2 regions of the Solibacillus sp. FSL K6-4121 genome follow, and region 2 is predicted to be linked to the other one. Evidence: a T-box and tRNA genes for the amino acid it is inferred to sense, from the RefSeq annotation. Region 2 holds a T-box; the other holds one or more tRNA genes.
The links. The T-box of region 2 lies ahead of tyrS (tyrosine--tRNA ligase). A T-box ahead of a tRNA ligase gene usually reads a tRNA of that ligase, here a tRNA-Tyr.
Positions count from the first base shown of each region.

Region 1: it has a tRNA-Tyr gene. The T-box ahead of tyrS (tyrosine--tRNA ligase) is inferred to sense a tRNA for this amino acid. The anticodon was not compared.

Region 1 is NZ_JBBOCS010000001.1:691,230-695,134, forward strand. Features, by position in the region: gene MHH95_RS03505 (zf-HC2 domain-containing protein) at 1-392, opposite strand, end outside; gene sigW (RNA polymerase sigma factor SigW) at 406-969, opposite strand; gene rocF (arginase) at 1,123-2,025, opposite strand; tRNA gene MHH95_RS03520 (tRNA-Lys) at 2,212-2,284, opposite strand; tRNA gene MHH95_RS03525 (tRNA-Gln) at 2,302-2,376, opposite strand; tRNA gene MHH95_RS03530 (tRNA-Tyr) at 2,390-2,473, opposite strand; tRNA gene MHH95_RS03535 (tRNA-Val) at 2,505-2,580, opposite strand; tRNA gene MHH95_RS03540 (tRNA-Glu) at 2,626-2,700, opposite strand; tRNA gene MHH95_RS03545 (tRNA-Asn) at 2,835-2,910, opposite strand; gene MHH95_RS03550 (alpha/beta hydrolase) at 3,063-3,905, opposite strand, start outside.
Region 2 is NZ_JBBOCS010000002.1:1,650,612-1,654,516, reverse strand. Features, by position in the region: gene MHH95_RS18015 (transglycosylase domain-containing protein) at 1-1,497, opposite strand, end outside; T-box leader at 1,600-1,807, shown strand; gene tyrS (tyrosine--tRNA ligase) at 1,879-3,150, shown strand; gene MHH95_RS18005 (PstS family phosphate ABC transporter substrate-binding protein) at 3,253-3,905, shown strand, end outside.

The DNA of each region.
Region 1 (3,905 bases), on a different contig from region 2:
GTTACCGTTTGCCCTTCAACAACTATATTTGGCTGTTTTGTCACAGAAAATTGATTGTCGTTCGGGAAACTACTTAGCACTGTAGCGCTCATAAACAAGCAAAACATTGCAGCAGCAACGAGCATCGGATGCTGACGGAACCAACGTTTTATGCCGACAGAACTTTTGCGTTTCGGTAAACGACTTATTACTTGTTCCTCAAAGCTTGGAGGGGCAGTAATATGCGCTGCACTCTTGATAAACGCAACCGTGTCACTTAATTCATGCATATGTTGTTGGCAATCCGGGCATGTCTGCAAATGTTGTTTCAATGATTGTTCATGCTCACGACTAATATCACCATCTAAATATTCGTGCATATAATCCACGAATTGTGATGCACACGTTTTCATGCGTATCTTCCTCCTACAAATTGTTTAACTGCTTTCTCAACGCTTCACGACCACGGTGAATACGGGTTTTTACTGTACCAAGCGGCATATCTAAAATTTCACTGATTTCCTGGAGCGATAATTCCTCAATATATTTTAAAACAATGACCGAACGATATTTGTCAGGAAGGCGACTGATTTCAAATTGAATTCTGTCCTGAAGCTCCATTTGTTCAATAGCTGCTTCAGGTGATTGCTCATCCGCAGCAATCTGTGAATACATATCCAATCCTTCTGTCCCAGCAACTTCGGCATCTAAATAGTAATCTGGCTTCTTTTTACGAATACGGTCGATACATAAATTCGTACCTATACGATAAAGCCATGTTGAAAATTTTCGATTTTGATCATACGAATGTAGATTAATATAGGCACGTATAAATGCCTCTTGTGCAATATCTTCTGCTTCTTGTTTATTTCCAAGCATTCGAAAACACACTTGGTACAGCTTGTGCTGGTAGAGGTTAACAATGTCGGCATATGCGTTTTGATCACCTTTAAGCACTTGCTTTATTCTTTTATTTACTAACGCATCCATTTGTCTTTCCTCTCCACCTTTTCAGCTGTTCTATATATACGGATTGTTTCTTAAAAGGTTTCATTTTCAAAAAAATTATTTTGTCTTTTCCGCAAAAATATGTGTTCCCATTATAACAAATTTCATTATGCTATACCCATTTTTTCACAATATTCATACTAAAGTTTCACCAAACAAAGAACCAATTAACGCAACTGCTACATCAGCCGTTTTATTACGTTCATCCAGTATAGGATTCACTTCCACAAACTCTGCAGACGTCAACAATCCTGATTCCTGAATCATCTCCATTGCTAGATGACTTTCCCTATAGGTAATTCCCCCGGCCACAGGTGTTCCAACTCCGGGTGTGTATAAAGGATCCAGTGCATCAAGGTCAAGAGATAAATGCATACCATCTATTTGATTTTGTTTAAAATAATTCACCGTTTCTTCCATTACATGTGTCATTCCAAGCCGGTCAATTTCATGCATCGTATAAATTTTAATGCCACGCGTTTTTATTAATTCACGTTCTCCCTCATCAATTGAGCGCCCGCCAATTATAATTATATTTTCCGCTTTAATTTTTGGTTCTCCATGTAATATAGAAGTCAATCGCTTATGCCCAAGCCCTATACTTGTAGCAAGAGGCATACCGTGAATATTCCCTGACGGTGTTGTCTCCGGCGTATTCAAATCGGCATGGGCATCAAACCATATTACCCCCAAGTTTTTATACTTCATAGAAAGTCCCGCTAACGTACCTATTGCTATACTATGGTCACCACCTAGTACTAGAGGTGTATGATCCTTTTTTACAACTTCATATACTTTCTCGGCAAGTGCTGTATTCACTTTAATTACTTCATCTAAATTTAGAAGCTTTTCGTCTTTCTGGTCAATTGCATTTCGTTCAATTACTTGAATATTGCCTTCATCTTCAACTTCAAATCCTAGGTTTACTAAACGTTGTTGCAAGCCTGCATATCGAATAGCACTTGGTCCCATATCCACCCCACGACGTTGTTGACCATAATCACACGGAACCCCTACAATTGAAATTTTTCTATTCATTTTCCCATCCCCTTACGAAATCTTAATATTTGGTCGGCTATTCTATGCTCAGCTAAACTCTCTATTGAAATTTCGATTTCCCAAACGGTTTTCCCTTTAATATGCAAAAAATCCTTTACTCATTAATATAAGTAAAGGATTGTAGTTTTTAAGTTTAAGTGCACTTCTAAATTTATAAAATAAAAGTGAGCCATGAAGGACTCGAACCTTCGACCCTCTGATTAAAAGTCAGATGCTCTACCAACTGAGCTAATGGCTCAGAAAAAAATAAAAAAATGGCTGGGGAACCTGGATTCGAACCAGGGCATGACGGAATCAAAATCCGTTGCCTTACCGCTTGGCTATACCCCAAACATTTTAAAGATGGTGGAGGGGGACGGATTCGAACCGCCGAACCCTAAGGAGCGGATTTACAGTCCGCCGCGTTTAGCCACTTCGCTACCCCTCCGACAAATGATGCAACACTGTTAAAAAATGAATGGTGGAGGATGACGGGCTCGAACCGCCGACCCCCTGCTTGTAAGGCAGGTGCTCTCCCAGCTGAGCTAATCCTCCATACATAACAAGTGTTACTAATTTATTTTTTTATGAAGCCTTAAATGGTGACCCGTACGGGATTCGAACCCGTGTTACCGCCGTGAAAGGGCGGTGTCTTAACCACTTGACCAACGGGCCGTTATGTAAATGATACGTTCTCTTTAAGACAAGATTTATAATATCATCATTTTCACTATCATGCAAGCCTTTTTAAAAACTTTTTTTAAAAAATGTTTTTATTTTTTTCCACAATACAAAAAGGCAAAAAAAAATGGCTCCGAAGGCAGGACTCGAACCTGCGACCTGCCGGTTAACAGCCGGATGCTCTACCAACTGAGCTACTTCGGAACGCTACTATATATGTACCTCATGTACAATGTTTCCCTTGTACATTTATTATTATAGCAACGTTTTTAATTTATACAAGCACTTTATTGAAATAATTTGTCTTTTATTTTTTTATTGCAGAAAGAGGAAAACTCCTCTTTCCTGGACTTTGTTTATTTTACGAATTTAACAATTTTCTCCACTAAACCATTCGCCAATGGTATCGTGGGATTTGAATAACTCGCTATATTTTGTTCACGATTTCCTTGTATGTCTTTTAAGACATGATTCATATGATCAAAATAATGAAGCTGTGCTTTGCTATTTGCCGATTTTAGACTTTCCGCATCTTCTTCTGTAATTTGGATATCCATTTTTCCTTGTATGATTAGTATAGGAACTTTCACATCCATTATTTCCTGCTGTGGGTTATATTTTAACCAAGAAATCATATACGGTTGAACAGAGGGTCTAAATAAGGACTGAAGTTCAGACGAAACTTTCCCGACTTTATTACCGGCTTTCAGCTGCTCCAATGCTTTTTCAGATTCCAACAACAAATTAGGTGGTAGACTCGCTGCTAGTTGTTCCATCAAAATCTCATCGACCGGTCTACCTGCCCCAGCAATGGAGATAAGTGAGTCTACATTGCCTTTTTGTGCAGCGATTGCCATAATTAATGCACCTTCACTATGACCAAGTAAATGAACCTCCGTAAAACGGCTGTCTTTTTTAGCATAATCAACGATTGACGTTACGTCCTGTACATACATTTCAAATGTTAAGTTCTCTTCTTTTGCAATTAGTGCTGTATTTTCACCAATACCCCGCTTATCAAACCGTATTGATGCAATTCCCTGTTCGGCTAGACTTTCCGCAATCATCTTAAGGCTGTTATTAGATCCACCGCCAATAGTATTTCCATCTTTATTCGTTGGTCCTGAACCAGCATGGATAATAACAAGCTCCCCTGTTGGTTGTTCTGGCACTTGTAGGGCTACCTTTAATTCCCCTCC
Region 2 (3,905 bases):
TAATTCCTGTGTTGGAATATAGTTTACAGGTTCGTAATTATCATAATCACGTTTAAATTTAACATCCACTACCGGGCTACCTGCCCCGATTACACCATATTCCAGTGCCGGTGCATAAGCAAGTAATGGTTTCATCGTTGATCCATTTGATCGATAAGCTTGTGTAGCATGATTTAACTGTTCCAATTGGTGGTCACGTCCACCAACGAAACTTAAAATACGACCTGTTTTATTATCAATAACAATACTTCCTGTTTGCACAGGCACATCAACGTCGATTTCTTCACCTGTTTCGGGATCTTTTTCTTTTTTCTTATACGTTTGACCATATAATGTGAATTCTTCTGTTACATTTCGCATAGCATCGTACATATCTTTATTGATTGTCGAATAAATACGATATCCTCCAGAACGAATTGTACGGTCTGCTAAAATAGAGTATTTTTCGTTTAAGTTCTTTTCTTCTTTTAAACGATCTGGGTCAATTCCATCTTCTTCAGCAAGTATTTTTGCGAAAATTTCTTTTGCTCGCATTTCAAGCTCTGCTGTTAGCCAAGGATATTTGTCCTCTGGGCGTACTTCATAACCCTTCAAATCTTTTGTAATATCATAGCCTATTGCTTCGTTGTATTCTTTTTCCGAAATATAGCCTACTTCCTGCATACGATATAATACCGTTTTCATACGGTCGATACCCGGTTTCATTCCTTCAGCACTCTTTTGTTCACCCTTATTTGTAAATGGTGTGTATTTAAAAGGCGCTTGAGGTATTCCGGCAATATAGGCTGCTTGCGGTAAATTTAGCTTAGAAGCTGGAATACCAAAGATACCTTGGGCTGCGGTTTCAATTCCGGCAATATTACGACCGGAAGAATTACGACCATAAGGAATAATGTTAAGGTATGCTTCCAAAATTTCTTCTTTGCTCATAAATTTCTCGAGACGGAAAGCAAGTAGTATCTCTTTTGCTTTACGCTCATAAGAAACTTCATTTGTAAGTATTTGGTTTTTTATTAACTGCTGTGTTAAAGTAGAGCCACCAGTTTGTGTAGAGGAGTTCGATACATCCTGCAGTAACCCACGTAAAACTGCTTTTGGTACAATTCCTTCATGCTCGCGGAAATATTCATCTTCCGTAGCAAGCACCGCATTTATAACTATTGGAGATATATTAGCAAGCGATGTCTCACGTCGGTCTAAATCAGTTCGAATTTTTCCTATGTAAATATCGTTTGCAAAGTAAAGTTCACTTGTTTCTTCATAGCTGAATATTTGCTCGCGCATTTCTTCTTTTGATCGCAAAGGTTCATCCTTTGTTAATGATGCGAAGTAACCTGCACCTACACCCCCAACAAATAACAGCGTAGTAGCAACAAAAATTACTGCTAATAAGGTTAAATTCCAGAATACGCCACCGGTAATTCGTACGTAGCGCATCTGTTTTGAAGAAACAAGGGATTCGATTTTTTTATTAAATTTATCAAGCCATTCTTTCACAACATCGCCCTCCTAAAATCTTGTTTATTATAGCATATTTGATATATAAACGAATATATTTATTGACAACATCTATTTTCTAGGTAGAATAGAAAATATAAATTTCAGGCAAAGAAGAGTTTGCAGTAATAAATGTGTTCCCTGATTAGAGAGCTGGCGGTTGGTGAAAGCCAGAGAAAGCGCATTTATGAATTACGTACTTGGAGCTTGAACGGATCGTCACGTTATAGACGCTTAAAGTGGAAGAAAAGTTTTAATTTTCTTCAAGCTGGGTGGTACCGCGTTAAATGAGAAATTTGACGTCCCTGCATGCATTGGCGTGTAGGGGCGTTTTTTGTTTCCTTACATAGCGAATAACAACACATGTAAAAGGAGAGAAAAATAATGAATGAATTACTGCAAGATTTAGAATGGCGCGGTTTGTTATACCAACAAACGGACGCTGAAGGTATGGAAAAGCTTTTAAACGAGGAGAAGGTTTCATTATATGTAGGAGTCGATCCAACAGCAGATTCGATGCATATCGGTCATATCGTACCATTACTTACATTACGCCGTTTCCAAAAAGCCGGCCATACACCAATTTTATTAGTTGGAGGAGCTACAGGTACTGTCGGGGATCCGTCAGGACGTTCTGAAGAGCGCCAACTACAGACGATGGAACAAATCGACAAAAACGTTCAAGGTCTTAAAAAACAAATGGAGCGTTTATTCGACTTCTCATCAGATGCAGCAAACGGTGCTGTATTAGTTAATAATAATGATTGGGTTGGCCCAATGTCATTAATTGATTTTTTACGTGATTACGGGAAATTAATTAATGTAAACTACATTTTAAATAAAGACACAGTAGCTTCACGCTTAGATTCAGGTATTTCATTTACTGAATTTGCTTACACATTAATTCAAGGAATCGACTTCAATCATTTATACGATCACCATAATGTTCGTATTCAAGTAGGTGGCTCGGATCAGTGGGGCAATATTACGACGGGATTGGAAATGATTCGTAAAACACACGATGAAAATGCAAAAGCATTCGGTATTACGATTCCTCTTGTAACAAAAGCAGATGGTACAAAATTCGGTAAAACAGCAGGTGGCGCAGTATGGTTAGATGCTGAAAAAACATCACCATATGAGTTCTACCAGTTCTGGATCAACACTGCAGATGCAGACGTTGTCAAATACCTTAAAATCTTTACTTTCTTAACACGTGATGAAATTGAAGCATTAGCAGTAAGTGTGGAAGAAGAGCCGCATTTACGTAAAGCACAAAAAGCTTTAGCTGAAGAGATGACACGCCTTATCCACGGTGAAGCTGGTCTAGAAGCAGCGGAGCGTATTACAAAAGCGTTATTCTCAGGGGATTTAAAAGCACTATCAGTAGATGAAATGAAAGTAGCATTTGCTGGCGTTCCATCTGTAGAGGTAGCAAAAGAAGACAAAAACATTGTTGAGTTAATTGTAGAAGCCGGCATTTCATCGTCAAAACGCCAAGCACGTGAAGATGTAACAAACGGTGCGATCAGCGTAAACGGAGAAAAGGTTACAGAGTTGGAATATGTGATTGATGGAAAAGACCGATTAGAAGATGCATTCGCGATTATCCGTCGAGGAAAGAAAAAATATCACATGGTGAAATTTGTATAACTAAATGATTTTAACACGCCTTGGAAATAAAGTTTTCCAAGGCGTTTTTTAAAGGAATATTAGGAATTAGAAAGAACGTAATAATGAGAAGGGAGAGATGATATGGAGAAAAAATCTTATTGGGGACAAATTGGAATGGCCATTTTTGTATTGCTGGGAGCAAGCTTTTTCACGTTTGTTATTGTTTTCACGTTTCTACTGGCGGGCAACATTCATTACATACCGCTAATAATTGCAATAGCTTCAATTTTATATATAGGTTTTGTGCTTCAAATTTTTGATGTATTTTATCAAAAGAAGAAGCGTGTGAAAGTATTTTGGGGACTAGCTGGGATTATTATAGCTATTACATGTATTCAACCGATATATAAGTGGTTGGATAGCAGAGTGCCTACTGTTGATGCTGAGGTTAATATTTATCAGTATGAACCGTTTGTAGAAGGCAATCAACTAGTGGAGCTTGAACAAACTGCGTCATTAAAATTAGAAGAACCTTTACCGGTCATCGATGGTGCGACGGCATTGTATCCACTCTATGCCGCGATTGCTCAAGAAGTATATCCTGAAAAAAATTATAACCCATATAAGAGTGAGGTAATGGTTAACCAAACACATGAAGCCTATACAAATTTGATTTTAGGAAGGGCAGACCTAATCTTCGCAGCAGGACCTTCTGAAAATCAAATAAGGCGAGCAGAAGATAAGGGCTTTGAATTGGTATTAACGCCTATTGGAAAAGAGGCATTCGTCTTTTT